One region of the Promicromonospora sp. NPDC110617 genome, then DNA from elsewhere that is predicted to be linked to it. Evidence: predicted binding sites of a transcription regulator. Region 1 holds the regulator's gene; each other region holds the start of a gene.
What was found. Region 1 encodes LexA, which represses DNA repair genes until DNA is damaged. Its sites were predicted from a motif close to TCGAACANNTGTTCGA; they were not measured.
Positions count from the first base shown of each region.

Region 1 (10,235 bases):
ACGGGAACGGCGACGGCACCGGTGACCTCGCCGGCGTCCGCTCCCGGCTCGGGTACCTGCGCGACCTCGGCGTCGACGCGATCTGGTACACGCCCTGGTACGCCTCGCCGCTGGCGGACGGCGGCTACGACGTGCGCGACTACCGCACGATCGACCCGGCGTTCGGCACGCTGGCGGACGCCGAGGCGCTGATCGCCGAGGCCCGCGAGGTGGGCATCCGGACGATCGTCGACGTGGTGCCCAACCACATCTCGTCGGAGCACGAGTGGTTCCAGGCCGCGCTGGCGGCCGGGCCGGGCTCGCCCGAGCGGGAGCGGTTCTGGTTCCACGACGGCAAGGGCTCCGGTGGCGAGCAGATGCCCACCGGCTGGGTCTCGAGCTTCCAGGGCGACACCTGGACCCGCACCACGAACCCGGACGGCACGCCCGGCCAGTGGTACCTGCACCTGTTCACCCCGGAGCAGCCGGACGTCAACTGGAACCACCCCGACGTGCGGCGGGAGCACGAGGACGTGCTGCGGTTCTGGTTCGACCGCGGCGCGGCCGGCATCCGGATCGACTCGGCGGCGCTCATCATCAAGGACCCGGAGCTGCGCGAGGTGCCCGCGACCCCCGGCCCGGGGGAGCACCCGCACCTGGACCGCGACGAGATCCACGACGTCTACCGCGGCTGGCGGCGCGTCGCCGACGACTACGCGGAGCCGCGCGTGCTGGTCGGCGAGGTGTGGCTCGCGGACCAGGAGCGGTTCGCCCAGTACCTGCGTCCGGACGAGATGCACACGGCGTTCAACTTCGACTTCATGGCGCGTCCCTGGGACGCCAAGGAGCTGCGCGAGTCGATCCGGACCACGCTCGAGGCGCACGCCCCGGTCGGCGCGCCGGCCACCTGGGTGCTCTCCAACCATGACGTCACGCGGCCCGTGACCCGGTACGGCCGCGAGGACTCGTCCTTCGACTTCGCCGCCAAGCGGTTCGGCACGCCGTCCGACCTGGACCTCGGCACCCGCCGGGCGCGGGCCGCGGCCCTGCTGGTCGCCGCGCTGCCGGGCGCGCTGTACGTCTACCAGGGCGACGAGCTCGGCCTGCCCGAGGCCGACGTGCCGCGCGAGCTGATCCAGGACCCCATGCACTTCCGCTCCGAGGGGGTGGACCCGGGCCGCGACGGCTGCCGCGTCCCCCTGCCCTGGACGCGTGCGGGCGCAAGCCTGGGCTTCGGGCCCGGCGACGGCGCGGCGCCCTGGCTGCCCCAGCCGGCCGGCTGGGCCGACCTCTCGGTCGAGGCCCAGGACGCCGACCCCGGCTCGATGCTGAGCCTGTACCGCCAGGCGCTGCACCTGCGCCGCGGCCTCCCCGCGCTGCACGCCGACGAGTTCGCCTGGCTCGACCTCGGCGGGGACGACGTCCTCGCCTTCACCCGCGGCGCCGGCTTCGCCTGCGTCGCCAACCTCGGGACGAACCCCGTCCCCCTGCCCGCCGGGGCCACGGTGCTCCTGGCGAGCGGTCCCGTCGACGGCGTCGTCGGACCGGACATCGCTGTCTGGCTCGGCCTGCCGTCCTGATCCTCGGCGCCCCGCCGAGAACCACCTTTTACCCCTAGACGTGCCGACCCAGCGGCACACGACCAAGGAGTGACAATGAAGTCAGCAACCAAGCGCACGGCGTTCGCCCTGGTGGGCGTCCTGTCGCTCGCGGGAACCCTCACCGCCTGCGGCTCGTCGACCGACGCGGCCGAGGAGCCGGAAGGCCCCGTGACCATCGAGGTCTCCATCGACGCCGGTCTCGAGCAGGCCGCGATCGACGCGTTCGACGAGCGCATCGCGCAGTTCGAGGAGGCCAACCCGGACATCCAGGTGGAGACCAAGGAGTTCACCTGGTCCGGCACCACGTTCGCCGCCGAGCTCGCGGGCGGCACGCTGCCCGACGTCTTCCCGATCCCGTTCACCGACGGCCGGGCCCTCATCGAGCGCGGGCAGATCGCCGACGTCAGCGAGCTCGTCGCCGAGCTGCCGTACGCGGACCAGTTCAACCCCACGATCGCCGCCGCGGGCCAGGACGCCGAGGGCAACATGTGGGCCGTGCCGATCGCCGCCTACAACCAGGGCCTGCACTACAACCGGGCCCTGTTCGAGGAGGCCGGCCTCGACCCGGACAACCCCCCGACCACCTGGGACGAGGTGCGCGAGGCCGCGAAGGCGATCTCGGACAAGACCGGCCAGGCCGGCTACGCCCACATGACGCAGAGCAACACCGGCGGCTGGATCCTCACCACGGAGACCTACGCGCTGGGCGGCCGCATGACCGAGGGCGAGGGCGAGGAGACCACTGCGACCGTCGACAACGACGCCACGGTCGCGGCGCTGGAGATGCTCCACGAGATGCGCTGGGAGGACAACTCCATGGGGTCATCCTTCCTGTACGACTGGGGCACCATCAACCAGGACTTCGCCGCCGGCAAGATCGGCATGTACGTCTCGGGCGGTGCCAACTACCCCAACCTCTTCACGCAGAACCAGATGAACCCGGACGAGTACGGCGTCACGGTGCTGCCCCTGGAGGGTGACGACGCCGGCACGCTCGGCGGCGGCACGCTCGCCGCGGTGAGCTCCGCGGCGTCCGAGGCCGAGCAGGCCGCGGCCGTGAAGTGGATCGACTTCTACTACATCTCCAAGCTGACCGACCAGGACGCCGCCGTCGCCGAGGCCGAGGTCGCCGCCGAGACCGACCAGCCCGTGGGCGCCCCCGCGCTGCCGATCTTCGACCAGGCCACCTACGAGGAGCAGCAGAGCTGGATCAAGGACCTCGTCAACGTCCCGCTGGAGAACTTCGCGCCGATGACGGACCAGATGTTCGACCAGCCCGTCGTCCCGGAGCCCGCCGTCGCCACCCAGGACGTGTACGCGGCGCTCGACCCGGTGGTCCAGGCGGTGCTGACGGACGAGAACGCGGACATCGACGCGCTCCTCGCCGACGCCCAGACCCAGGTCCAGGGACTGCTCGACCGCAGCTGACCCTGGGATGACGACACTGTCCAGCCCGCTCCGGGCGGCGACGGCGGACGCCCCGTCGTCGTCGTCCGGACCCCGCCGGCGTGCCCGCCGCACGCCCCGGGACTGGCTGCGCGACGGCGGCCTGAGCACCCTGATCATCGCCCTGCCGATGATCCTGGTCTTCGGGGTCTTCTCCTGGTTCCCGATCGGCCGGGCGCTCGTCATGAGCCTCCAGCAGACGAACCTCATCTCGACCCCCGAGTTCGTGGGGCTCGACAACTTCGTGTTCGTGCTGCAGGACCCGCTCCTGGGCAAGGCCGTGGCGAACACCCTCTGGTTCGCGCTGCTCGCGCTGGTGTTCGGCTACCCGCTGCCGCTGGCCGCTGCCGTGCTGATGAGCGAGGTGCGGCGCATGCGGGGGCTGTTCTCGGCGCTCGCGTACCTGCCCGTCGTCGTGCCGCCCGTCGTCGCCGTGCTGCTGTGGAAGTTCTTCTACGACGCCTCGCCCACCGGCGTGTTCAACACCATTGCCGGCTGGGTCGGCCTGGGGCCGTTCCCGTGGCTCCAGAACGCGTCCAGCGCCATGCCGTCCCTCGTGCTCGAGGCCACCTGGGCCGCGGCCGGCGGAACCGTCATCATCTACCTCGCCGCCCTCGTCGGGGTACGCACCGAGCTGTACGAGGCGGCCGAGGTGGATGGCGCGGGCGTGTGGCGCAAGATCTGGCACGTGACCCTGCCGCAGCTCCGCGGCGTCCTGTTCATCACGCTGATCCTGCAGGTCATCGGCACCTCCCAGGTATTTCTGGAGCCGTTCCTGTTCACCGGCGGCGGCCCCAACAACGCGACCCTCACCATCCTCATGCTGATCTACGACTACGCGTTCGGCAGCAGCCTCGGCGGCAACTACGGGGCCGCCACCGCCCTGAGCCTCATGCTCGCCGGCGTCCTCGCCGTCCTGTCCGCGATCTACTTCCGCGTGACCCGACCCTGGAGCAGCTGACATGGCAGTCAAGAACTCAGCCGCGACGGCAGTCGCCGAACGGGGCATCGTCTCGTCCCACGACCGGCGGCGGGCGAGCGTGCGCGGCTCGCTCGGCGTGCTCCAGGGTGGCCTCCTGGTCACCCTGGTGCTCGCCGGGCTCGGGCCGATCCTCTGGCTCGCCAAGGCGGCCGTCACCCCGACGCAGGACACCCTGCGCCAGCCGCTCGGCCTCTTCCCGAACGGGATCGACTGGGCCAACCTCACCACCGCGTGGGGCCGCGCCGAGATCGACCACTACTTCGTCAACACGCTGATCCTCGCGGTGGGGGCCTGGTTCTTCCAGCTCCTGGTCGCGACGACGGGCGGCTACGTGCTGTCCGTGCTGCGGCCCCGGTACGGCAACCTGATCTTCGGCCTCGTGCTGGCGACGCTCTTCGTGCCGGCGGTCGTGCTGCTCGTCCCGCTGTACCTCACGATCCTCGACGTGCCGCTGCTGCACATCAGCCTGCTCAACACCTTCTGGGCGGTCTGGCTGCCGATGGGCGCCAGCGCGTTCAACGTGCTGCTCGTCAAACGGTTCTTCGACGGCCTGCCCCGCGAGGTCTTCGAGGCCGCGCGGGTCGACGGCGCCGGACCCTTCCGGCTCCTGTGGTCCGTCGTGCTGCCCATGTCCAAGCCCATCCTCGGCGTCGTCTCGGTGTTCGCCGTGATCGCCGCCTGGAAGGACTACCTCTGGCCGCTGCTGGTGCTGCCCGACCCGGACAACCAGCCGCTGTCCGTCCGCCTGCCCGCGATCGCGCCCTACCTGGAGCTCGACGTGTTCCTCGCGGCGCTCGCGATCTCGACGGTGCTGCCCATCGCACTGTTCCTGGCGTTCCAGCGCCTGTTCCTCAGCGGAGCGGGCCTGGGTGGGGCCGTGAAGGGGTAGCCGGGGACGGCGTCCGGCGGCGCTCGGACCTGTGGACGAGGCAGGGTGGATGTCGGTGGTCCGGCCTAGGATCGAGCGTGTGACCAGCCTTCCCGACGCACCCGCCGCAAGCACCGATTCCGCCGAGATTCCCGAGGTGGAGGAGCTGCTCGATCTCGCCGTCGGACAGCTCGGTGGCGGGCGCAGAGAGGGCCAGCACCGCATGGCCGTCGCGGTCGGCGAGGCGATCGACAAGGGCGAGCACCTGCTGGTGCAGGCGGGCACGGGTACGGGCAAGTCGCTCGGGTACCTGGTGCCCGCCGTCCGGCACGCCGTGGCCGCGCAGAGCAAGGTCATCATCTCCACCGCCACGCTCGCCCTGCAGCGGCAGGTCATCACGCGTGACCTGCCGCTCGTGGCGAAGGCCGTCGCGCCGGCGCTGCCGCGCGAGCCGCGCATCGCGCTGCTCAAGGGCTGGCACAACTACCTGTGCGTGCACAAGGTGGGCGGCGGCTACCCGGAGGACGAGACCACGCTCTTCGACCTGCCCGGCGGCGAGGACCACCCCAAGACGGAGGAGGCCTCGGGCGGGGCCGGCCGGTCACGGCGGAGGGACGACGGCGCCTCGCTCGCCGACCACGTCCGGCGCCTGCACGAGTGGGCGGGCGAGACCGAGACGGGCGACCGGGACGACCTCGTGCCGGGCGTCCCGGAGCGTGCCTGGCGCCAGGTGTCCGTCACGGCCATGGAGTGCCTGGGCGGCAAGTGCCCCATGCTCGCGGAGTGCTTCCCGGACAAGGCCCGGGCCGCCGCCCGCGAGGCGGACGTGGTGGTCACCAACCACGCGATGCTCGGCATCGCGGCGACGGGCAGCCCGGGTGTGCTGCCGGAGCACGACGTCGTGGTGGTCGACGAGGCGCACGAGCTCACCGACCGCGTGACGTCGTCGGCCACCGTGGATCTGTCCATGGCGTCGGTGGAGAGCGCGGCGCGGCTGGCCCGGCGGCACGCGGGCACCAACACCGACACCCTGGACGCGGCGGCGCAGAGCCTCGGCACCCTGCTGGTCACCGCGCCGGCCGAGCGGTTCCCGAGCGGCCTGCCGGACGAGCTGCGCCTGGCGGTCGGCGCGGTGCGGGACGCCGCGCGCGAGGTGCTGAGCACCCTCAAGCCCGAGGGCGGCAAGGGCGCGCCGGGCAAGGACGCGGGCCAGCCCGACCCGGGCCTGAAGATGGCCCAGGGCGCCATGCTCCAGCTCTTCGAGACGGCCGAGCGGATGGCGGCGCAGGACACGACCGCCGACGTGCTGTGGTGCTCGCGCCCGGACAACGGCTGGGGCGGGTTCGGCGACAACGTGACGCGCCTGCACGCCGCGCCGCTGCACGTGGCCGGCCTGATCCGTACGCACCTGCTGGGCGAGTCGACGGGCGTGTTCACCTCGGCGACGCTCGCGCTGGGCGGCACGTTCGACGCCGTGGCCGGGACGCTCGGCCTCAACGGTGCGGACGCCCCACCGTGGCAGGGTCTCGACGCGGGCAGCCCGTTCGACTACCCGAAGCAGGGCATCCTCTACATCGCGCGGCACCTGCCGGCCCCCGGCCGCGAGCCCACCACCGAGGCGCAGCTCGACGAGATCGCCGAGCTCATCACGGCCGCCGGCGGCCGCACGCTCGGCTTGTTCTCGTCCCGGCGCGCCGCGAACGCCGCCGCCGAGGCCATGCGGGAGCGGCTCGACTTCCCGATCCTCGCGCAGGGCGACGACCAGCTCCCGACCCTCGTGCGCGAGTTCGCGGAGGACCCGGCCACGTGCCTGTTCGGCACGCTGTCCCTGTGGCAGGGCGTCGACGTGCCGGGGCCGTCCAACCAGCTCGTGCTCATCGACCGCATCCCGTTCCCACGCCCGGACGACCCGGTCAAGGCGGCGCGCGCCCGCGCCGTCGAGCAGGCGGGCGGCAACGGGTTCATGGCGGTCTCGGCGCAGCACGCGGCGCTGCTGCTCGCGCAGGGCGCGGGACGCCTGGTGCGCAGCATGGACGACCGGGGCGTCGTGGCGGTCCTCGACCCGCGGCTCGCGACGGCGCGGTACGCGTCGTTCCTCACCCGGTCGATGCCCGGGTTCTGGCCCACCACCGACCCGAAGCTGGTCCGCGCCGCGCTCGCCAGGCTCGACACATAGCCTGAGGGCATGGCAGCCCCCTCCGACGTCACCGCAGCCCAGCCCGCCGGATCCCGCACCACCAAGATCGCCGTGGTGGGCGCGGGGGCCGTGGGATCGACGCTCGCCTTCGCGGCGCTGACCCGCGGCTCGGCCCGCACCATCGCCCTGCTCGACATCGATCGGCAGAAGGTCGACGCCGAGGTGCTGGACCTGCAGCACGGGCTGATGTTCACGTCCCAGGCGCACGTGATCGGCTCGGACGACCCGGCGGTGTGCGAGGGGGCCGACGTCGTGGTGGTCACGGCCGGCGCCAAGCAGAAGCCCGGACAGAGCCGCGTCGACCTCGCCGAGGCGACGATCGGGCTGATGCGCACCATCCTGCCGGGCCTGGTCGAGGTCGCGCCGGACGCGACCTACCTCATGGTGACCAACCCGGTGGACGTGGTGACCTACGCGGCCCTGAAGATCTCAGGCCTGCCGCGCGAGCGGCTCTTCGGCAGCGGCACCGTGCTCGACTCGTCACGGCTCCGCGTGGTGCTCGCGGAACGGTGCGGGGTGGCCGTCGGGAACGTGCACGCCTACATCGCCGGGGAGCACGGCGACTCCGAGATCGCGCTGTGGAGCTCCGCGTCGATCGGCGGCGTGCCGCTGCTCGACTGGGTGCCGGTCGGCGGCGCCGCGCCCCTGGACGCCGCGGTCCGCGCGGAGGTGCACCACGAGGTGGTCGACTCGGCCTACCGGATCATCGCGGGCAAGGGCGCCACGAACTACGCCGTGGGCCTGGCCGCGACCCGCATCATCGAGGCGGTGCTCAAGGACGAGCGTCGGATCATGCCGGTGTCCTCGCTGCTGGACGATTACCACGGCATCAGCGACGTCTGCCTGTCGGTGCCGTCCCTGGTGGACCGGCGAGGAGTCACCGACACGGTGCGCGTGCCGATGTCGGACGACGAGCTGGCCGGCCTGCGCGCGTCGGCGGAGAGCGTGCGCGCGGTGCAGAAGCGGTTCGGGTTCTAGGTCCCGACGCGCTCGACCAACGAGAACAGGCTCGACCAGCGACTGCTGGTCGAGCCTGTTCTCGTTGGTCGAGCCTGTCGAGACCTCAGAGGCTGCGCAGCACCGCGACGACGCGGCCCAGGATCTGCGCCTCGTCACCCGGGATGGGCTCGTAGGCCGGGTTCTGCGGCAGCAGCAGCACGTGCCCGTCGGTCTGCTTGAACGTCTTGACCGTGGCCTCGCCGTCGATCATGGCGGCGACGATCTCGCCCTGCTCGGCGACGTTCTGGCGGCGCACCACGACCCAGTCGCCGTCGCAGATCGCGGCGTCGACCATCGAGTCGCCCGCGACCTTGAGGAGGAACAGCTCGCCGTCACCCACGAGCTGGCGGGGGAGCGGGAAGACGTCCTCGACGACCTGCTCGGCGAGGATCGGCCCACCGGCCGCGATGCGACCGACGAGCGGCACGTACGACGGCGGCGGGGTGCTCGCGTCGTCCGGCACCGAACCGCCCCAGTGCACCTGGCCGCTACGCCGCGGCTCGGGCCAGTGGATCTCGCCGCGCGTCGGCTTCTCGACCTGCTCGGCCAGGGGCTCGACGAGCTCCATGGCGCGCGGCCGGTTGGGGTCGCGGCGCAGGAAGCCCTTCTTCTCCAGCATCTGGAGCTGGTGCTTGACGCTCGACGGGCTGGCCAGCCCGACGGCCTCGCCGATCTCGCGCATCGACGGCGGGTATCCGCGCGTCTCGAACGACTGCCGAATCGTGTCCAGCACAAGGCGCTGCCGCTCGGTGAGGCGGTCTGCCGGCGAGATCGCGTGCACGTCGGCGACCGCCCCGTCGCCCGGCGCGTCCAACGTGGCGACACCCGAGAGTGCCGTGTCGACGGCTCTCGTGTCGCTGGTCCCGTCCCGTCCCGTCATGCCCGTGCCCCTCCCGTTCCGACAAATGTTCTCCTGTGCGCTGCCCACTCTAGATCACAAATGTGCTCGGCTCAAACGAATGTTCGAGCGTGTCTCGACTTCTACGGTGTCCCGTGCTACACAATGGTACGAGCGTTCGACGAACGTGTGTATGACGGACAAGAGTTCGAGTCACCTTTCGAGGAGGGGCCATGGGGGACGTGATCCCGCTGCGGCAGTACACGTCGGCGTACGGGCCGGCGTATGCGACGGCGTCCGGATCGAGCACGGTCCGGGCCTACCGGCCGGGCACCGCATACACCCCGGGCCGGGCGTCCGCACCGCCCCGGCCCCGTCCGGCGGCTCACTCGTACGCGCCCCGCGGGCCGCGCACGGTCGCCGACCGGCTCGGGCTCGCCGGGCTGCGGCTCACGCGGCGCGGCCGGGTCGTGCTGGTGCTGCTGGCGATGCTCGTGATCGCCCCGATGGCGACGTGGGGAGCGACCGCCGTCGCCAGCGCGCCGGGCGAGCCCACCGAGGTCCGCGTGCACGCGGTGCAGCCGGGGGAGACGCTCTGGGGCTTCGCCGAGCAGGTCGCGAGGCCCGGGGAGGACGTGCGGCAGGCGGTCGCGCGTCTGCAGGACCTCAACGAGATGACGTCGGGCACCGTGCGCGTCGGCGAGCTCCTCCTGCTCCCGAAGGACTGACCGGAACGCCCTCGAAAAGTGGCCGGACGCCCCGACGAAGTGGACGGAGGCCACGATTCGCCGTCAAATGTTGCGGCGATGTTGCATGGGGGTGGTTTGCCCGCTTACGGTCGGGGCGCGACCGGATCTCTCCGGTCCGTGGCCGACCACGCAGGAGTCAGCATGCACTGCCCGTTCTGTCGCCACGCCGACTCGCGCGTGGTGGACTCGCGGACCGCCGACGACGGCCTGTCGATCCGGCGCAGGCGGCAGTGCCCGAACTGCAACCGGCGGTTCACCACCGTCGAGACGGCCAGCCTGTCGGTGGTCAAGCGGTCCGGCGCGACCGAGCCGTTCAGCCGCGACAAGGTCGCCGCGGGCGTGCGCAAGGCCTGCCAGGGCCGCCCTGTCAGCGACGACGACCTGGCCATCCTGGCGCAGCGGGTCGAGGAGACCCTGCGGAGCAACGGCAGCGCCGAGATCGACGCGTACGAGGTGGGCCTCGCGATCCTCGGCCCCCTGCGCGAGCTCGACGAGGTCGCCTACCTCCGGTTCGCGAGCGTCTACCAGTCGTTCGACTCGCTCGAGGACTTCGAGAGCGCCATCACCTCCCTGCGC
Region 1 is NZ_JBVKBM010000001.1:2,209,238-2,219,472, forward strand. Features, by position in the region: gene ACZ7LE_RS09710 (glycoside hydrolase family 13 protein) at 1-1,559, shown strand, start outside; gene ACZ7LE_RS09715 (ABC transporter substrate-binding protein) at 1,635-3,008, shown strand; gene ACZ7LE_RS09720 (carbohydrate ABC transporter permease) at 3,016-3,987, shown strand; gene ACZ7LE_RS09725 (carbohydrate ABC transporter permease) at 3,989-4,897, shown strand; gene ACZ7LE_RS09730 (ATP-dependent DNA helicase) at 4,947-7,052, shown strand; gene ACZ7LE_RS09735 (L-lactate dehydrogenase) at 7,062-8,051, shown strand; gene lexA (transcriptional repressor LexA) at 8,137-8,952, opposite strand; gene ACZ7LE_RS09745 (LysM peptidoglycan-binding domain-containing protein) at 9,144-9,638, shown strand; gene nrdR (transcriptional regulator NrdR) at 9,801-10,235, shown strand, end outside.

Region 2 (10,235 bases), on a different contig from region 1:
TCCTCGAGACGCGCGCCGACGACGTCCGCGCCGCCGCCGCCCAGGTGGTGGACCCCGCCGTCGAGCTCGCCGGGCTGGTGCTGCCAGGCATGCGCGAGCGCGGCAGCGGAGCGATCGTCTACGTGTCGGGGCTCAGCGCCGTCGTGCCGTTGCCGTTCCTCGGGCCGTTCGCGCCGGCCTCGGCCGCCCTGCGCACCTACGCCCTGACGCTCGCGGAGGCTGCCGCGCCCGACGGTGTCCACGTGGGCTCGCTCGTGGTGGGCGGTCTCATCGAACGCGGCGACATCCACCGGATGCTGACCGCGGGCGGGGCGAGCACAAAGGTCGATGAACCGGACGCGCGGGAGGTCGCCCTCGACCGGGCGCTCAACCTGCCGTCCGACCCTGTTTCTGACTCGGCCGCCCGTTTGGCTGCTGACTCGGCTCCGCTGCCGGTGCTCGACCCCGACGACCTCGCCGAAGCCGTCTGGCGCATCGCCACAGGAGCCGAACGCGAGGTCGTCTTCAACGCGCTCACCCCGGATGCGGGCTGAGGAGCGTCGCTCTGGCTCGTCCCGACCTCGCACGCTTCTCGAAGGCGCGAGGCGGGCCGAGCCAGGACATGGCCAGGCCATCCGCTAGGCCGCCGTCGCGGGTGGCATGGCGGACGGGTCGTCGAGGTCGGCAGCCTCGCTCGATGCGGCGGGTGGGTCGATGGGTGGGTCGGCGGGTGGGTCGATGGAATCGGGCACTCGGATGCGGTGACCCCGCGCGTCCGTGAAGACCCACCCCGTCTCCACCAACACACCCCCGACATTGGCGATCGCGGGCTTGCCCTGCCAGGACATCGCGATCCCCCGCGCATCAACCATCTGGTGATGGAACCAGCACAACAACGCACTGTTCGCCACCGACGTGGCACCACCCTCAGCCCAGTGCGTCACCGCGTGATGCACCTCGCACCGCGACGGCGGCTGATCACACCCCGGAAACACACAACGCCCATCACGGGCGATCACCGCACGCCGCATCTGCCCCGACACCGTCCGCTGGGCACGCCCCACATCCAACACCGCACCATCGGGCCCGAACACCACCCGCGTCACCGCACTGTCACACGCCAACCGACGCAACAACCCCGACGGCACCCGAGAACCAGACTCCGTGAACACCGCACCACCCGACGCAAGCAACCCCGAACCCGACACACCCGACGCGCCCAGCCCACCCGCACCCGCACCGCCACCAGCACCAGCACCAGCACCAGCACCAGCCACGATCACCGGACCAGCACCAGTACCCGGCGCGCCCAGGACCGACCCACCAGCAGGCCGGCCCGGGACGCTCTGCCCGCAGGTCAGGCACAGGCCCTCACGCGTGCGAGTGACCTGGGCTACCAGCTCCGACCACGAGACCGTGACACTCAGGTGCGGCCGGATCAACGCACCCGGCGAGACCACGTTCGCATCCAGCACCAGACGCGCCACATCCGCCAGACCCTGCGCACGACGCTGACCCGGCGTCCTGGAGTCCCCCGCAGCCGGAGCACCGACCACCGCATTCAAAGCCGTCGTCAACAACAGACCGTGCTCATCGGTCAAGAACCCCGCCACATGAAACCCGCCCAACGTCTTGGACACATCCAGGAACTCACCCCGGGCCGCCCGATCATCCTCCACCTCGTCCGTGTCCGGGTCGATGACCGTGGCGAACCGGCGCGCGACCACCCGGAACTGGTCCGCGTTCAACACCCCCGCCTCCCGCAGGACCAAACCCTCACCCGTCACCACGGTTCCCTCCGAGATCGCGGTCTCCAACACCTTCGTGATCCGGTCCCTGACCTCCGATCCGTCCGGATCGTCCTGCGGGTCAGGCAGATCCACCGCGACCGTGTCCACGAACGCCTCCGGTGACGTGGGCTCGCCGGTGCGAGTGTCGATCAGCCACGCCAACGCGTCCTGACGCGTCTGACTCGTCGGCGCTACCTCGCACATCACCCGGGCATGATCCACACCCAGGATCCCCGCAACCAGACGCTCACGCGTCACCGGCAAGGCCTGCGCCAGACGACGCGCCATAGCCACGTCCTTACGGGCCGTCGAGGCCGCCACACCCTCCCGCAACCGCAACCACGAGGCGAACGTGCGCGACATACCACCACTGCGCCACGACCCGTCGTCCTCGATCCGGGGCAACACCGTGAACCGCACACCCTCCAGGCGACCCACCACCTTCCGGACCCGGGTATGGGCTTGCATCAACCTGGTCACTGACGGGGCGCCCCAGCCATCGAGCACGCCCGGTGCGACCAGGCCTGCCAGCTCCGCTACAGCGGCCTCGATCAGATCCAGCACACCTTCCAACGAGGTCACGCCCGCCGGGCCAGCAGCCCCGCCCGCTGGTTGCCCGCCCTCAGGTCCTTGCCCGTTCGTGGACTCCACCCATGCCACCCCCTGCCCTCGCCGTCCGCCTGACACCATTGTCTCGAACATTCATACGCATCGCGAGGCCCACTTCAAATCTGTGGATAACTCTTCCCGAGGAAGATCGCGGCCTACTGTTGCCCGAGGGGCCACGCCTCAGAAGCCTCGGACACACCTCGGCAGGAAGGATCGGGACATGGCGGGATCGCACCACGGCCGGGAGCTGGCAACCAACGCAGCGGCCGAGGACTCAGTGCCGTCACCGCATCGCGCACCACGCGGCTCCGCCTGTCACCGACAGAGGGATCACGGGCCGCGGGCACACGAGGCCCGCGCGCAGGACGAACCTGCGTCGCCCGCCTCAGATGCCGGCTGTCTCGCTCCCGCGCAGGATCGACGTCATCTTCTTGCCGCGCGCCAGCTCGTCGACCAGCTTGTCCATGTACCGGATCTGCTGCATCAGCGGGTCCTCGATGTCCTCGACGCGGTACCCGCAGATGACGCCCTTGATCAGGGACACGTTCGGGTTCATCGCGGGCGCCTGCGCGAAGAAGGTCTCCAGGTCCACCCCGCTGTCGATCGCCTGCCGCAGGCCGGCGTCGTCGTAGCCCGTGAGCCAGGTGAGCACCTGGTCCAGCTCGGCCGTGGTGTGGCCCTTGCGCTCCACCTTCTGCACGTAGAGCGGGTAGATGCTCGCGAAGCTCATGCCGAAGATCCGGTGCCGTGCCATGCCTCGACCCTAACCGAGCTCGACGACGATGCCCGTCAGGTCGTGCAGCACGCTCGCCGCCCCGGCGGCGACGGCCGCGCGCGCACGTTTCGCCGTGACGGCGCCCGGGTGGGCGTCGTCGTTGCCCAGCCCCGTTCCCCGGAACTCCGCGCCCGGCCAGACGACGGCGGTCACGTTGTGGGTCGGTTCCGGGAGCTGCGCGCCGACCACCAGGAAGTCGGTCTCCAGGTACTGGGCCGTGATGAGGGAGAACACGTCCACGACACCGTCGCCGACCCCGACCACGAGGTCCGGCGCGGTGGCCACGGCCTCGTCGATGCGCCGCTCGACCTCGTCGTCGCTCCGCGCGGCCAGCACGGTCAGGTCCGCCCCGTGGTCCGCGGCGTAGTGCTCGACGGCGTCCGTGAGGGTCGCCGTCGCGGCGTCGTCGCCACGGGCGACCACGACGATCGTGTAGCCGGCGGGAACGGCGACGTCGTCCCACGTGCCCGGCGTGGGACGGACGGTCGCCTCGGGCGCCGGCTCGTGGCTGGACCCGACGAACCGCGCCGCGAACCCGGTCAGGGGCGGCGGGCTTGCAGCATCGTCCGACGTCGGGCCGGCCGTGACGGCGCCGCACGCGGTAAGGGTGAGCGCGACGGCGGCCGCGGCCAGGCTCGCGATGAGTCCCGCTGCCGGCCGTCTCACGACGCGACCGCCCCGGACCTCGGCGCCTCGGGTTCCGCAGGAGCTGCCTGGTCGGAGCCCTCCGCCCCCTCAGCCTCGACCGCCGCGCTCTCCGTCACCGTGCCCTCCGTCATCGTGCCCTCCGTCACCGCGTCCTCCTTCAGCGTGCCCTCCACTGACTCTTCCGCAGGTACGCCCTCCGCCGCCGCGCGCTCCGCGAGCGCCTGCGCGACGGCGGCCTGCACGCGGGCGTCCTCACGCCGGCCGCGGGTCCGACGGCGGCGCACGATCATGACGACGGCCCCGACCAGCAGCAGGACGACGGCGAGCGGCAACCACGGCACGGCCCAGCCGGACGCGTGCGCCTCGACCGGGGCGACGCCGGGGGTCGCGCCCGCGACGTCGGGCAGCTGGGCGACGAGCACGATGTCGGCGCCGAGCCAGAACAGCGGCGCCACGCCGTCGACCGGCACGGACACGGGCCAGGACTCGCCCGGCAGCAGCTCGGGCACGTCGACGGCCGCACCCTCCGCGTCGAGCCAGCCGAACGGGCCGGCGACGCCGACGTCCTGGTTCGCGGCCAGCCGGACGTTGCCGTCGTTGCGGACGGTGTACGTGACGGTCGCGTCCCCCGGTCCGAAGGGGTTGAGGGTCTGGTGATACTCGACGTGCGCGTCCGTGACCGCCAGGCTCGGCGCGAGGTCGCCGGCGACCCGCAGGTACACGCGGATCCCGGACCGGGTCTCGTAGTCCAGCCCTGCCTCCTCCGCGGTGACGGTGCGCGAGGTGAGGATCGCGCCGGCGTAGTCGCCGGGAGTCGCGTCGTCGGGCACCCGAAGAGTGAAGGGGACGTCGGCGCTCTCGCCGGGCGCGAGGCGCACCTGGTCGACGGCGGGGTCGAGCCAGGAGCCGACGTGCACGGAGCCGGTGTCGTCGGAGCCCGTGTCCCCGGAGCCCGTGTCCCCGGCGTCAGCGCCGGTGTCCCGCGTCAGGACGTCGAGCTGTCCCGCCGTCGTGGTGTAGCCGTCGGCGGCGTAGATGTCGAGCTTCAGCGGGGTCTCGCCGTGGTTGGTGACGACGAGCTCGTCGGACACCTTGGCGCCCGGGTCCACCGTGTAGCGGAAGTTCTCCCGCTCGGCCCCGTGGTCGTTGGTCGCGGTGCGCACGCCCCAGGTGACGTCGTCGGTGGGCGCGGTCGCAGGCGCAGCAGCCGTCGGCCCAGCAGCAGCCGGCGCAGCAACGGTCGACCCAGCAGCAGCCGGCCCGGCGAGCGCCGTCCCGAGGGTGACGACCAGGGCCGCGAGCCCCACGGACAGGGCCGCGAACGCGGCCGAGGAGCGAGCGGCGACACGGCGCGTGGTCACGCGGGCGGCAGGCACGGGCATGGGCACTGGCACAAGCACGGAGCTTCCTTCGATGGTGCGAGACAGATGGGTTCGGGGAGGGGGCTCTACCGGGGTCACCGGACGGGCGACGCTCCTCGTGAGAGTGCCGCCCGCCCGGCGCGGGGTCAGTCCCGCTCGGGTCAGACACACGCAGGTCGGCCCGCGCAGGTCAGCCCATGCAGGTCAGCCCCGCTTCGGTCAGCTCAGCGCGGTGAGCGTGAGCGTGGCCCGGTAGGTCCCGTCGGTGACGTCGACGGGGATCTTCAGGTCGAGGTCGGCGCCGAAGAGCGCCGAACCCGTGGTGTGCCCGGCCGCGGCGCGGCCGAGGGTCGCGGACTGGGACAGGCCCGGTCCGCCGTTGAGCCCGGTCGCGACCTGCGCGCCGGCGACGGAGCCGCCACCCGCCTCGATCACGTCTGGGGTCCAGCCGAGGTACTTGCCGGAGAACGACTGGTCACCGGAGGTGAAGTCGCCCACCTGGGCCGAGAGCGACCACTGCGGGCCGCCGCGGCGCGTGTCGGTCACCCGGATCGGGTTGATCGAACCCTCGGCGGCGTAGTGGTCGCCGGCGGCCTCGGCGGTGCCGAGGTCGACCAGCGTGTTGGCGCCGTCGATGCTCCAGACGAACTCGCCCGGGGCGCCCTGCGGCACCACGACCTGGAGCTTCTGGGTGTTCGGGTCGACCGGCTTGGCGATGGTCACCTGGTCCACGACCGAGTTCACGGGGCGGTCGGCGTCCTTGGCCTCGGAGCGGATGGTGCGCACCGAGATGGCGTCGTCGGACACCTCAACGGCGGTGTAGTTGCGCACGTTCTCCTGGTTGAAGGCCGAGAGCCACCATGAGCCGGCCGCGTTCGCCGAGTAGTACTTCGAGCCGGACGCCGAGTTGGCCGTCACGTACAGGACGCCGCCGGGACCCGGGGTGAGCACGTCGGCGCCCGCCTCCTCGGCGGGGTCGGCCTTCTCACCGTTCCGGATCAGGTACGAGCGGGCGTAGCTGTGGTCGTGGCCCTGGAGCACCAGGTCGATGCCGAGCTCGGAGAAGAGCGTGGGCCACGTGTTGCGGCGGTCGATCACGTCGCTGTCGGTGGCGTGCGGGCCCACCGAGTAGATCGAGTGGTGGAACGACACGACCTTCCACTTCGCCTCGTCGCCGTGCTCCGCGACGACGTCGCGCACGAACCGCTCGTGCGAGGCGTAGTCCCGGCTGTTGGAGTTGAGGTTGAGGAAGAGCACGTCGTTGTAGACGAACCAGTAGTCGCCGCCCGAGCTCGTGCCCGATCCGGGGCCGGCCGTCTCGTCGAGGTTCGGCGTGTTGAAGTGCTGGCGGTACGCCTTGTTGCCGACGTCGTGGTTGCCGTTGTTCGCCACGAACGGGATCTGGCGGAGGTGGTCGGTCGACAGGAAGGCCTCGTACTGCGCCTCGCTGCTCGCCGACTCCACCTGGTCACCGGCCGAGAAGAGCATCTCGGCGTCCGGGTAGGCAGCCGTGGCGACGTCGAGCGTGTCGACCCAGCCCTCGGTGTCGCGCGGCACGTTGCCGGACGAGCCGAGCTGCGGGTCGCCGAAGAACAGGAAGTCGAAGTCGCCGTCGAAGTCCTGCGTGCGGAACGTGGACACCGCCGACCAGGAGCCATCGGTACCGACCCGGTAGGAGTACGCGGTGTTCTCCTGGAGCCCCGTGAACGTCGCGTGGCGGTAGAACTCACCGCTCGAAGACGGCCCGCCCGTGGCGGCGACGCTGGTCGCGTCGGCCGGGAAGACACCGTCCACGACCTCGCCCGCGGGCGCGATCTGGGCGACCTGCTCGGTGTCCTGGTCCGAGTACCAGGCGAGGTTGCGCTCGGCCTGGGTCGCACCGATGCCGAGCACGAGGTCGGTCACCGCGGTGGTCGGCTCCTCCTCGGGTACCTCGACGGGGACCAGCGACTTGAGGTCGAGGTACACGTCGGAGCTGCTCGCCCGGTCGTTGTAGAGGCCGATCGCCAGCGTGTTGACGCCGGCCTGGAGCACGTCGGCCGGCACGCTGAACTGCTGGTTCACCGGGTTCCCGGCGCTGGCGCCGGCGTAGGTGAGGTTCTTCTGCGCGTCGGGGACGGCCTCGACGCGCTCGTCGACGAAGCCGGCCACCTTGGTGCCGTTGACGAAGATCTGCACGGCATCGTCGAACGTCACGTCGCCGCGCAGCGACGCGATCTGGCCGAGCTGGTCCGCCGTGACGTCGAACGTGGTGCGCAGGTGGTACGTGGGGATCGCGACCTTGGTCGCCGCGGCCGGGTCCACGTAGTGGTCGAGCACCGTGGTCACGGGGAAGCCGGAACCGAGGTCCGGCGTCGCCGAGCCGTTCTTCGCGCCGAACCGCCCGGTGGCGCGCTGCCAGCCCGCGTCGTCGAACCCGGCGTAGGTCCAGGTGAGCCGGTCGCTGCTGCCCGCGGCCGGGTCGGTGTTGTCGTCCGAGTACGCCCAGGTGGTCGTGCCGCCCAGGAACGTCGAGGGCAGGTCTGCTGCGCCCGCGGACGTCGCGGCGTAGGTCAGGCCGCCGGCGACGACGGAGACGAGCCCCACCGCCGCGACGGCTGAACGACCCCAGCCGCGCACGGACGCGGCCGGGCGATGGTCATTCGCTTGCATGAGTCCTCCAGTGAAGGGAGCGCCGAGCGGCGCCGAGCCGACACTTGCCCCGGGAGACGAATCGGTGCCGACGCCGGGATGAGCGACAGATGAACATGCGGGGCGGCGGCGGGTGATCTTTCGTCCGACGGCGCGACGGCGCAGGTCAACAGGTCAACAGGTCAACCCAGCCCGAGCAGCCGCTGGCCGAACCAGAACAGGCCGACGACCGTCACCCCGGCCGCGACCACGGCGCCCGTCCACAGCGCGGTGCGCGGCGCCCGGCGCCGCAACAGGATCAGCAGCGGGAAGACGACGGCGATGATCCCGAGCTGGACCACCTCGATGCCCACGTTGAACACGAGGAGCGACCACAGCAGCGTCCACGAGAACGGCTCGTCGATGCCGAGGGCCCCCGCGAACCCGAGGCCGTGGACCAGGCCGAAGGCGAAGACGACGGCGAGCCGGAACCAGTCGGCCCGTTCGAGCTGAAGCCGCCCGGCACGGGCCGGCTCCAGCACGCCCTCCTGCCCCAGGACCCCGGTATGCGGCGGTGCCGCGCGTCCCCGCCACATCCCCCAGACGTGCCACGCCGCCACCACCGCGATCGACAGCGCGATGACCGGCTCGACCACGGCCGACGGCGCGCTGACCACACCGAGCGCGGCCAACAGGAACGTCACCGAGTGCGCCAGCGTGAACGACGTCGCGGCGAGCACGACGTCCCGCAGCCGGCGCGAGCCCACGATGAGCGCGAGCAGGAACAGCAGGTGGTCCGGGCCGAGCAGCAGGTGCTCCGCGCCCAGCACGAAGAAGTGACCCATGCGCTCGTACCAGTGCTCGACCGTCGAGAAGGACGGCGTGTGCTGGGTGAGCGCCGCGCTGCCGGCGGCGCCGTCGAGCTCGTAGTCGAGGATCGTCGTGGTGCCCGTGACGTAGCCCTCGTCGTCGGCGAAGAGCGTGCTGCGCACCTCGTAGTCGACGAGCTCGCCCGGCGCACCGGCACCGCCGGACACAGCCCCGGAGGACACAGCCCCGCAGTCGTGGTCGAGCACCAGCACCGCGTACGGCACGCCCTCGCGGTCGGTGATCTCGAAGTCGCCGACCTGCGCCGGGGCGCACGCGACGCCGTCGGCCGTCACCTGGAAGCGGTCGGTGACGTAGCCGAGCACGGTGTCGGCGTGGGCGGCGAGCGCCGTCGGCTCCTCGCCGGTCTCCCAGAGCGCCATGCCCTCGTCGAAGAAGGCGCGGTCGTCCTGGTTCTCGGCGGCGGAGACGACGAGCAGGTCGTACTCCAGGCCGAGCTCGGTGCGCACGACGCCCGGCTCGGGGGTCGAGGTGTCGGCGTAGACGGTGGACGTGAAGCCGTGCGCGCCCGCCGAGGGGGCGAGCGCGGGCAGGGTGATGAGGGCGAGCAGCGCGGAGGCTGCCGCGACAGTCAGAGAGCGACGCACGGGCGGCACCCTCCACCACCGGGATGAACGGCCCGCGAACGCCCGGCGAACCATTCCCGGCCACCAAGACCAGCGAGCCGGGACCGGTCACCCGGTCCCGGCTCGCTAAAGCCCACTGCAGCCCGCTACAGCGACACCACCGGCTACAGCGTCGGCACCAGCATCGTCATCAGCTCGCCCGACCCCAGGTGCACCAGCGCCTTGCCCGGCGTCACCTGCGTCGACACGGCCGAGCGGGGCAGGCTCGCCCCGACGAGGTCGCCGTCGAACCGGTCCTGCGGGCTGAGCAGGGCGCCACGCCGGCTCTTCTTGACGTCGACCTGCCAGCCGGAGAACCCGCTGGCCACCTCGGAGGCGTCGCCGCCGAGGATCAGGCCGCGCCGGTTGTCGGCGGCCGTGCGCAGGTACGCACGCAGCCAGGTCTTGGCGGGGACGTCGGCCACGAGCTCGCCGTCGTCCACGACCAGCACGACCGGCTCGCCATCGGGGTCGAGGTGCGGCGCCAGCTCCTCCTCGGTGATCTCCGTACCGGTCAGGACGGCGCGGACGCCGTCGCGACCCTCGAAGTCGCGCAGGACGCTCGGGCGCGGCGCCAGGATCACCACCTGGGTGCCGCCGCGGAGCAGCGACTCCGTCATGACGGCCAGCATGGTGGACCGGCCCGACTTGGACGGACCGCCCACCAGGAACGCGGGCGCGTCCCCGGCGAGGTCCATGCCGAACGCGGTCAGGTCGTCGCCGCCGACGCCGAGCAGCGCCCACATCGGCCGGGCCGCCTCGGGGCCCACGTACTGGTAGGCGGCGTCGACAGTGATCGTCGAGGGCAGGTCGTCCACCCGGAAGGGGCCGGTGCCGGGCACCACGTCCTCCCGCTCACGGATCGTGGCGGCCATGAGCCGCGCGGCGCTGGTCTGCGCGCGGCCGGACGGGTCGTCGCCGAGGATTGCCACCTGCACCTCGAGCCCGCTGCCCGACCGGAACGCCCGGC
Region 2 is NZ_JBVKBM010000002.1:579,063-589,297, forward strand. Features, by position in the region: gene ACZ7LE_RS13330 (SDR family NAD(P)-dependent oxidoreductase) at 1-533, shown strand, start outside; gene ACZ7LE_RS13335 (HNH endonuclease signature motif containing protein) at 618-2,333, opposite strand; gene ACZ7LE_RS13340 (DUF2200 domain-containing protein) at 2,764-3,132, opposite strand; gene ACZ7LE_RS13345 (BMP family ABC transporter substrate-binding protein) at 3,142-3,819, opposite strand; gene ACZ7LE_RS13350 (DUF916 domain-containing protein) at 3,816-5,201, opposite strand; gene ACZ7LE_RS13355 (purple acid phosphatase family protein) at 5,382-7,814, opposite strand; gene ACZ7LE_RS13360 (HupE/UreJ family protein) at 7,976-9,247, opposite strand; gene ACZ7LE_RS13365 (FtsK/SpoIIIE domain-containing protein) at 9,391-10,235, opposite strand, start outside.
Region 2: the regulator LexA is predicted to act here: its motif matches at 2,464-2,479, upstream of ACZ7LE_RS13335 (HNH endonuclease signature motif containing protein).

Region 3 (10,235 bases), on a different contig from region 1:
AGGCCCGACCTGGTTGCCGCTGAACCGGACGTCGCAGACAGGGCTCCGGTGCCCGACGGCGGGGCGGGCGCGGGCGGCTCGTCCTCGACCGGGCCGGCGTCGGCCCCGGTGGCGATCGTGACGGTCACGTCGATCGGTGCGGCCGGCATCCCGTGCAGGCCGAGCACCACCGCCCACCGGCCCGGGACGATCTCGCCGGGCTCGTACCCGGGCGTGGCGGTGCCCTGCCGGTCCCGCCGGTCCCGCCGGTCCCGCCGGTCCCGCCGGTCCTGCCGGTCCTGCCCGTCACGCCAGGCGGTGCCGGGACTCGCGTTCGGGGTGATCGCGAACCGCGACCGGGCACCGCCGGACCAGCCGCGCCACCGCTGGGGGTCGTAGCACCCCAGGTCGATGACGGCGGCGTCCCGGTCGTACGCGAGGGTGACCTCCAGGGCGTCGGTGCCGCGCCCCGCCGGTATCTCGAACGGCACCTCGAGGTACCGGTTCTCGATCTGGTCGTCGATCGACAGGCGCAGGCGGCGCTCCTCGCGGGTCACGCACCGAGGCTAGTCCCGGGTCCGGGCGGAGCACAGGGTCCACGCCCGGACCCGCCGAAGCCGGGATGACCCGGCCTCGCGGGCGCCTGGCATCACGACTGCCCCGTCGCATGCTGCCCCGCTGCATGCTGTTCCGCTGCAGGACTGGCTCACGGCGTTGCAGTCACGCCGTATCGCTGTCACGCCGTATCGCTGTCACGCCGTATCGCTGACCTGCGGGGATGCTGTCCCGCGGGGATGCTGATGCTGACCCGCTGACCCCGCCGTGCGCGCCACGTGCGCCGCGGTGCGCCGGCTGACGGCCTGCGATCAGGCCGCTCAGCGGCCCAGGATCTCCGTGAGGAACTCGATCGCGGCCGGGTAGGCGTCCTTCCGGTTCGCCCGCTTGGCCAGGCCGTGCCCCTCGTCGTGGTAGACCCGCAGCTCGTGACGGATGCCGCGGTCCGCGAGCGCCGCGGCGATCTGCTCCGCCTCGGAGAGCGGCACCCGCGGATCGTTGGCGCCGTGGATCACGAAGAGCGGCGCGCGGAGCTGGTCGAGGTAGGTGATGGGGGACGCGGTGACCAGGAAGTCGCGGTCGTGCTCGAGGCTGCCGTACTCGCGTTCGCGGGCGGCGCGGCGGTACTCGGAGGTGTTCTCGAGGAAGGTCACGAGGGACGACATGCCGACGATGTCGACGCCGGCGGCCCACAGGTCAGGCTGCATGGTCGTGCCGGCGAGCACCATGTAGCCGCCGTAGGAGCCGCCCCAGAGGGCGCTGCGCTCTACGTCGAGACCGAGCTCGGGCAGCCAGGCGCGGAGGGCCGCGAGGTCGGCCACGGAGTCGAGGCGCTTGTCGACGTCGTCCAGGCTGACCCAGCGTTTGCCGTAGCCGGACGAGCCGCGGACGTTCGGGACCAGCACGGTGAATCCGGCGCCGGCGAGTGCCTGGATGACGGGGGAGAACAGGCGAGTCGCCTCTCCCTCGGGTCCGCCGTGCACGAGGACCACGGAGGCGCCCACGACGATGGTGCCGGTGGCGTTCGCGGTGCCGTTGTCCCCGGTGCCCGGGCTCTGGGGGTCAGGACTCTCGGCGTCAGGACCCTTGGTGCCGGAATCCTTGGTGCCGGGAATCGCCGTGCCCTTCGGCCGGTACACGAAGCAGGGGATCTGCTCGCCGTCCGGGGTGGGGACGCGGTGCACCGTGGGCAGCGAGATCGGCAGGCCAGCGGGGATCTGGGCGCGCCCGTCGACCAGGGTGTCAGCGGTACCGGTGGCGGCGTCGACGAGGTGGATCGAGCCAGGGTCGCCGGAGGCGGTCAGGTGCACGGCGAACCGTGAGGAGTCCGGGGCCCAGATGATGGTGGGCACGCCGTCGTCGGGCAGCGTGACGTCGCAGCGGTGGGTGCCGTCGTGCTCGTGGACAGCCAGGGTGGTGACGCCGTCCTGGTGATGGCCCAGGACCATCGCGGAGCCGTCGAGGGACAGGACCACCTCAAGGTCGTGGTCGTCGGCCTCGACGAGGGTCTCCCACGCGGTGCGGTCGGCTCCGTCCGCTCCGGGAGCGCCGGCGGGGCACACCCGGACGACGGCGGCGTACTCCCGGTCGTGGTCCGACGCCATGACCAGCGCCTCGTCGGCCGCCGTGACGGCGACGGGACCGGCCGCACCGGCGAGGAGGACCTGGGTGGAGCGCGGCCGGCTGCTCAGGGTGGTGATCGCCACGGAGCTCCGGTCGTGGGAGGCGACGGCGTCGACGAGATACCCGCCGCCGTCGTACAGCGTGGTATCGGAGCCGGTCGCCAAGTCGTGCACCACGACGTCGAAGTCGACGCCGTCGCGCCGGTTGGTCAGGAACACCACGGACTCGGCGGAGACGTCGGCCAGGTCGTGCTTGTACGCGGGGTCGTGGACCAGAGGAGTCAGGTCGGCGAGCGTGGCGGGCAGACGAGCGGGCCGGCCGGCGGGCAGACCTACAGAGAGGCCTGCGGAGGAGGCTGCGGGTGGATCGGCGGGCGACGCGGTGGCCCCGACATCGGTGGCTTTGATGTCGGTGGTTTCGATGTCCAGGAGGCTGAGCTGCATCTGCTCGTCGCCGCCGGTGTCGTGCTGCACCACCACGCGGCGAGTGCCCGGCACATAGCGGCCGGAGCAACGCGAGGGCAGGGCCGTGAGCTGCGTTCGGGTGCCGTCGGGCGCGATCTCGACGAGCTGCATGCTCCCGGACTCGTCGTTCCCTGCGAGGATCCGCCCCTCCGGATCGACGTCGAAGACGGCCCAGGCCGTGAGGTCGAGCAGGGCACCGATGATCTCCGGCGCGGAGGTCAGGGGCACGGCAGGCGGGGTCTCTGCAGGTGAGGGCGCTGAGTTCGAGGGCACCGGGCTGGAGGGCACTGGGTTCGAAGGCACGGCGGGCACGGGTGCGGAAGTCACTCAGGCAACCTAGCGGCGTGACCGCTCGCAGCCGTCATCAGGCTGCCCTGTCCCGAGCCCAGGGCAACTCGATCCGGTGACCATGGCGGCTGGTGAAACCCCATCGCCCCGGCTGGTCCGGTGTCGCGCTCGGTTCCCATGCCATCGTGATCCCGGTGGTGTCGACGAGCGTGTGGTGATGCCAGCACAAGAGTGCGGAGTTCGCGACGGACGTCTCGCCGCCGTCGGCCCAGTGCCGCACCGCGTGGTGCACCTCGCACCGGCTGGGCGGTTGGTCGCAGCCGGGATAGACGCAGTGCTGGTCACGGGCGATCACGGCCTTGCGCATCTGCCCGGTCACCGTGCGCCGGGCGCGTCCGACGTCGATCGCGGTCCCGTCGGCGCCGAACACGACGCGTGTGACCTCGGCGTCGCACAGGAGCCGGCGCAGGAGGTCGCGCGGAACGACGCTTCCGGTCGTGGACGCCCCGGTGAACGTTGCGGGCTGAGAGGTGAGCGCCGTCAGGTCGCCGGGACGGAGCGCGCCGCCACCGCCAGCGGTACGGCGGAGAGATCTGGCCCGGTGACGCCGGACCCGTGCCGCGAGCCGGACGCGTCAGGAACCTGGCTCGGGCGGGCATTCGACGCGTCAGCATTCGACGATTCGGCTCCGGTCCGTCCGTCGTAGCTGTTCGTCCGCCCGCTCCGCAGCAGCTCCGTCAGGGACACGGTGACGTGGACGTGCGGACGCACCGCGGCACCCGAGCCGACACGGCCGTTGTCCAGGACGTCCCGTGCCAGGTCGGCGAGCGCCTGCGCCCGGCGCTGGGTGGGTGTGCGGTCGTCGCCGGCGGCCGGAGCGCCCGTCATCGCGTTGAGCGCCGTCGACAGCAGGTGCCCGTGCTCGTCGGTCAGGAAGCCGTTGAGGTGCCAGCCCCCGAACGTCGGCGAGACCTCGAGGTGCTCCCGTTCGGTCGACTGACGGTAGCCGCGGTCGTCCGCGTCGGGGTCCGCGACCTGGCCGAACCGCTTCAGCACCCGACGGAAGCGTGCCGGGTCGCAGGCACCGGCGAGCCCGGTCAGGTATTCCTCGCCGGTGATCACCGGGGGAGCGGTTCGGGAGTCACCGTTCGTCGCCAGGTCGACGTCTGTGGCGGCCAGATCGACCGGAGCCTTGTCGTCGACGGCGTCGTCAACCAGCTCGGCGCCAGTCTCATCCGCAGAGTCATCCGCAGAGTCATCCGCAGTGTCTTCGGCACGATCCCCGCCGTCGCCCGGCACCTCCGGGGCCTCGACGGACGATTCCGGCAGTTCCTCCGGCTCGATCGGCGCGGCCAGCGCCGCCTTGCGCGCTTCGCTCGTCGGTGCGACGTCCACCAGGGCACGGACGTGGTCGACGCCGATGCCGCCTGCGAGCGCCGCTGCGCGGGTCGTGGGCAGGTGGTCGCGCAGCACCCGGCCGGTGCGGGCCTCCCGGTTGGCGGTGGTGGTGCTGACGTTCTCCGTTCTGGCGAGCCATGCCGAGAAGGTCCGCGCACCCGTGGCCCGCCAGGGATGCCGGGCCTCGATCACGGGCAGCCAGGTCAGTCGGACCGTGTCCAGGCGGGCGCTGAGTGCACGCAGCCGCGGCGCGGCGTCCACGAGCCGGGGGACCGCGATACCACCCGTACCGGTGGACTCGCCGATGCCGGCGACCGCGTCCGGGCCCGCTGAGGCCACCAGCTCGTCGGCGAGCACGTCCAGCTCGCTCAGCACGGTTTCGAGGGCACGAGGACCGCACACCGGAGCTGGTGAGAGTGGAGGCACCGGCGTGCAGTCCATCTCCTGCCACCCCCGCCTGTTCCGTTGCTGTGTCGACCCTCCGACCTTATCGAACATGTGTTTGATCTGCTGGGCGAAGATGAAATCTGTGGACAACTCTTGGGGCGGAGGGTGCTACCCGGCCTTGGCGGCCGCTCCGAACTGGTCGACGTAGTGCGGGTTGTACATGATGCCGAGCACGTTCCCGAAGGGGTCGACGACCGCCGCGGTGACGAAGCCCCCGTCGCCGCGCGGGGTGACGGGCTGGTACTCGGTGGCGCCCAGCTCCAGGAGCCGGGTCACCGTTCCCTCCAGGTCGTCGACGTGCCAGTACATGAGCGCGCCCCCGGGCTGGTCGGGCAGCCCCGGGGGCGCGTAGGCCCGGCTGACGATCCCGAGCTCGGCCTCGTTGTCCCCGATCCGGAACTCGGCATAGGCGGGCGTGCCGTCCGGTCCGGAGCGCTGGAAGTAGGGCTCGACGCCGAGCACCTCGGTGTACCAGGCGGAGGCAGCGGCGACGTCGTCGGCCCAGTAGTTGATGGTGGAAAATCCTCGAAGGCTCATGCCGCCATCTCAGCACCGGACACTGACACTCGCCGGGAACTGCGGGTGTTCTTGGTGCTCAGGGGCGGTTTTCAACCGCACTTTCGCCCTTGTTTCACCCCGCCTGCGCCGCGACGGCGGACTCGGTCCCGGACGGGTCGCCGCGTCGGGCGGCCGCGTTCAGCGCCTCCCGCAGCCCGGCAGCGGTGCCCTCGGCCTGGGCCTGGCCGGCGATCGCAGCCGCGCGCGCCTGCTCGGCCTCCGCCGCCTGCCTGCGCGCGGACTCCAGCGCGTCCCGCGACGCGGAGAGCTCGCCCTCCAGCCGGGCCACGGAGGCCTCGGCGCCGGCGCGCGCGGCCTCGGCGTCGGCCCGGTCCCGGTTCGCCTGCGCGACGTCGACACGTGCGACCTCCAGCGCTCCGCGCACGTCCGTCAGGGACTCGCGCAGGCCCACGGCGGCACCGTCCGACTGTGCGCGCGCCGACTCCGCCTCGGACCGCGCACGTTCTGCGGCCGCAGCCCCCGCCCGCACCTCGGTGAGCTCCTCGCGCACGGCTTCCAGCGCTCGCCGCGCGGCGTCGAGCTCGCCCTGCAGCCGGGCGGCCGACGCCGCGGCGTCGGCCTGGGCCTCCTCGGCCGCGTCGCGCTCGTCCTGGACCGAGCGCGCTTGCTCGCGCGCGGTCTCCAGCAGGGCGCGGAACTGTGCGAGCTCGGCGTCGGCCTCGTCCACGCGCGCCGCCAGGGCGTCCGCCTCGCCGACGACGGCGCTCAGCGCCTCGTCCGACGCCGCTGCTGCCGCCTCGTGCTCAGCCCGCGCCGCCTCGACGGCCGCACCCCACAGGGCGTCCAGACCGCGCTCCGCCAGCGCGCTCACCGCGGCGGGCAGGTCCGGGAGCGCGCTGCGCGCGTCGTCCTCGGCGGTCTTCGCGTCACGCCACTCCCGCAGGTACTTCGTCGCCGTGGCGTTGGAGCAGCCAGCTCGCTCGCGCACGTTCGTCACGGTCAGCGCCGCACCCTCGGCCGCCAGTGCGTCCGCCGCCTGGAAGACCCGTTCCCTGTCTCGCACGTCGTTCCCCGCTCACGTCGTCGTCTCGACTGTCCGTATTTCAGACCGCCGCCGTCCCCCGTAGTAGTACGAGTAGTAGCGTAATCCTACTCCTACTTTTGCGCCACACACTGCGCACCCGCTTTCCTGAAGCGGGTGCGCAGTGGACACAGAATCGGCCAAACAACAGGGGTTAGCTGGCTCTGTCAGGGCACTACTCGGCACCCGAGGAGCAGATAGTGAGCATCGAATCCGGCGGGGGATCGGTCTCAGATCCGCGGCACCTGGGCCGACGATCCGACCGGACCGACACGCGGACGCAGGATCACTCCCCAGGAACGTCCTGAGGAACGTCCTGGAGAAACACGATCCCGTCCAGGTCGGCGAGCTGGTCCGGGTCCAGCGGCGCGTAACCGAACCACGGGGACACCCGCGCCACCGGGTCCGGGATCAGCGCGGCCAGTCCCGGGGCGTCGACGACGGACCGGTCCGCACCCAGCGCGGACAGCAGCCCTTCGATGCTGTCCGACGGCGCGTCGTCCACGCTCTGGTGCCGGATGGTGCCGACCGCCGAGGCCAGGAACCCGTACCGCTCACCCAGCCGAGCGCCCACCAGGGCGCCGGCGCCCCACCACTCCAGCCGCGGATGGTCCCACATGCGCATCGTGCTCATGCCCCGCTGCAGGTGACTGTTGTGCGCGTTGACCAGCAGAGGGCCCCGCTCGGCGAGCCCCAGCAGGTTGTCGGCCATCATCGCGTCGCGTACCGCGAGCAGCCGGGTCATGCGGGCGGGCGAGGGGTCGGCCATCCAGAAGTGGTAGCGCAGCAGCCCGGTCGCGGTGCGTCCGTACAGGCGCGCCCGGTCCCACTCCTGCGCCGTGGAGGTGGCGATGAGCTGTGGTGCGTGCGTGTCGAGGAGCATCGCCAGGTCGTCGGCGAGCAGGCGCAGCTCCCTGGCCTCGGCGGACTGACCCACGGACCGCGCCGGGTCCATCATGGCGGCGGGTTCGGTCCAGCGGGCGTCCGCACCGATCATCCGGTCGAGCACGTCCGCGGCACACGGCAGCAGATCGGAGTCAATACGTGTGGACAGGTACTCGTACAGGGCGGTGAGCGCTGCCCGGGGGCTCGCGGCCGCGTGGATCTCCAGCGGCCCGTCGAAGCCCGCGAACCGGAGCCGTCCGGCATCGGGCCGGCCCTCCGCGCCGGCGCGAACGATGTGGGCACCCGCATCGCCGGCATGCTCGCCGTCAGCACGCTCGTTCCAGGCGCGCATCCAGCGCACCAGCTCGCGGTTGGCCGGGAAGGAACCCCACTCGTGGCTGAACCCACGCGCCATGACGTCGTCGAGATCGCCCTCGCCGGTGGCGACGTAGTCGTCCACGACCTGCCCCGCGAGGCAGTCGGTCTCCAGGGCGATCGTGCGGTAGCCCTCCTGCTCGACTAGCTGCCGGAAGAGCTCGTTGCGCAGCCTCAGCAGCGCGCCCGCACCATGGGTGGGTTCGCCCAGGGCGAGGATCCGCGGCCGGCCCGGGAACAGGCGCAGGACGGCAGTGGCATCAAGGGGATGAACGGTGTGCTCGAGGTCTCTCACCATTCCCTCAACGGTATCGTTGACGTCTCGGTTGAGACCTGGGGCCGGCACCCGCCGGAACAAAGCCCAGAGGAACGCCCGGAACAGGTAGGTGGATGCGGCCCAACCCTCAAAGCGTCGATCGGCTGCGGCCCGTCGACCTGGCACGGGAGCACGGTCTGTCCACGCAGGCGGTCCGCAACTACGAGGACGCCGGCATCCTCCCGGCCGCCGTCCGCACGCCGTCCGGGTACCGGACCTACACGCCTCAGCACGCGCGCGCCCTGCGCGCGTTCCTCGCCCTGGTCCCCGGGCACGGGCACCGGACGGCGGCCGCGATCCTGCGAGCCGTGCACGACGGGGCGGCCGGCGAGGCGTTCCGCCTGATCGACGAGAGCCACGCCCAGCTCCTGGACGACCGCCGGACGCTCCGCGCCGTCGAGGACGCGCTGCGCGAGCTCGACCTCGCGAGGACGGACACCCACGCGAACCGCGGACGCGGCGCCACCACGGTCACCACCAGCACCGGTGCCAACGCAGGTGCCAACGCAGGTGCCAACCCTTCTGCCGATGCAAGGACGGCGCCGGACGCCCCGCGACCCGGCGACACCTTCATCGGTCCGCTCGCCGCCGCGCTCCGGATCCGGCCCGCGACCCTGCGCACCTGGGAACGGGCCGGCCTGGTGCGTCCACGGCGCGATCCGCAGACCGGCTACCGGGTCTACGACGAGGCCGCGCAGCGGGACGCCCGGCTGACCCACCAGCTCCGGCGCGGTGGGTACCTCCTGGAGCAGATCGTCCCGCTGGTCGGCCGGGTCCGCGCGGCCGGCGGGCTGGAGCCCCTGGAGGCGACGCTGCACGAGTGGCACGGGCGCCTGACCGACCGCGGGCGGGCGATGCTCATGGGGGCTGCCGCGCTGGACGCCTACCTCAGCGAGCCGCCCGCAGCCGCGCCGCCTGCTTGATGAGGTGCGTGCGCTCGGCCGAGCTCGCCGCCCGGTCTGCCGCGGCCGTGTAGTGGTCGATCGCCGCGGCGGCGTCGTCGGCACGCTCGTACAGGTGGGCTGCCACGGCGTCCCACCGGGACAGCCCCGGGTCGATCTCGGCCAGGGCCGCCAGGCCCGCCCGCGGGCCGTCGACCTGCCCGACGGCGACGGCCCGGTTCAGCGCGACGACCGGGCTGTCGGTGAGACGGGCCAGCTCGTCGTACCACTCGAGGATCTGCGACCAGTCCGTCTCGTCCGCGGTCGGGGCGTCGTCGTGCAGCGCCGCGATGGCGGCCTGCACCTGGTACTGCCCGAGCTGGTCCCGCCCGAGCGCGTCCTGCAGCACCTCCACCCCCTCGCTGATCATCGCGGTGTCCCACCGGGAGCGGTCCTGCTCGTCGAGCGGGACCAGCTCGCCGGAGGCGGTGTACCGGGCATGGCGGCGGGCGTGGTGCAGCAGCATGAGGGCCAGCAGGCCGGCGATCTCGGGATCTGCGCCCTCGGGACGCGCCGCCGAGGCGGCCGCGAGCTGCCGCGTCAGCCGGATCGCCTCGTCCGCGAGCGAGATCTCGCCGGTGAACCCCTCGTTGAAGATCAGGTACAGCACGTGCAGCACCGCGCGGACGTCGCCGGGCGTGTCGAACCGCTCGCCGGTGATGGTGCGCTTGGCGCGCGAGATCCGCTGCGCCATCGTGGCCTCGGGGACCAGGAACGCCCGCGCGATCTGCGCCGTCGTCAGCCCGCCGACCGCCCGGAGCGTCAGCGCGATCGCCGACGCCGGGCTCAGCGCCGGGTGACAGCAGCGGCTCAGCAGCAGCAGCGTGTCGTCCGACTGCTCGGTGGGCCCGGGCGGCGGCTCGTCGTGGACCCGCTCCTCCCGCCGTCGTCGGGCGGCCTCGGAGCGCTGGGCGTCGATCAGCTTGCGGCCGGCCACGCGCAGGAGCCAGGCCTTCGGGTCGTCCGGCGGGTCCTCGGGCCAGTGCCGGACGGCCTCGATGAGGGCCTCCTGGACGGCGTCCTCGGCCGTCGCGAAGTCTGCTCCGCGACGGACGAGGACGCCGAGGACCTGCGGCGCCAGCGTCCGCATCTGGTCGTTCACTGCGTCGTGGTCCACACCAGGCCTCTCACTCGCTGACCGTTACTTGCTGACCGTCACTCGCTGATGGTCAGGTCCTCGCCGAGGAACGGCCGCACCTCGAGCCACTCGTAGATGGGCCGGCCGTCCTTGCCGGGCGCCGCGGACAGCTCGGCCGCGGCCTCGTAGGCGCGCTCCTGGGACTCGACGTCGATGATCATCCAGCCGGCGATGAGGTCCTTGGTCTCGGCGAACGGCCCGTCCGTCACGGGCGGGCGCCCCTCGC
Region 3 is NZ_JBVKBM010000003.1:600,311-610,545, reverse strand. Features, by position in the region: gene ACZ7LE_RS20500 (CehA/McbA family metallohydrolase) at 1-536, opposite strand, end outside; gene ACZ7LE_RS20495 (S9 family peptidase) at 855-2,849, opposite strand; gene ACZ7LE_RS20490 (HNH endonuclease signature motif containing protein) at 2,986-3,366, opposite strand; gene ACZ7LE_RS20485 (DUF222 domain-containing protein) at 3,450-4,682, opposite strand; gene ACZ7LE_RS20480 (VOC family protein) at 4,863-5,291, opposite strand; gene ACZ7LE_RS20475 (DNA-binding protein) at 5,386-6,336, opposite strand; gene ACZ7LE_RS20470 (erythromycin esterase family protein) at 6,641-7,912, opposite strand; gene ACZ7LE_RS20465 (TioE family transcriptional regulator) at 8,005-8,853, shown strand; gene ACZ7LE_RS20460 (RNA polymerase sigma factor) at 8,819-9,988, opposite strand; gene ACZ7LE_RS20455 (YciI family protein) at 10,027-10,235, opposite strand, start outside.
Region 3: the regulator LexA is predicted to act here: its motif matches at 4,798-4,813, upstream of ACZ7LE_RS20485 (DUF222 domain-containing protein).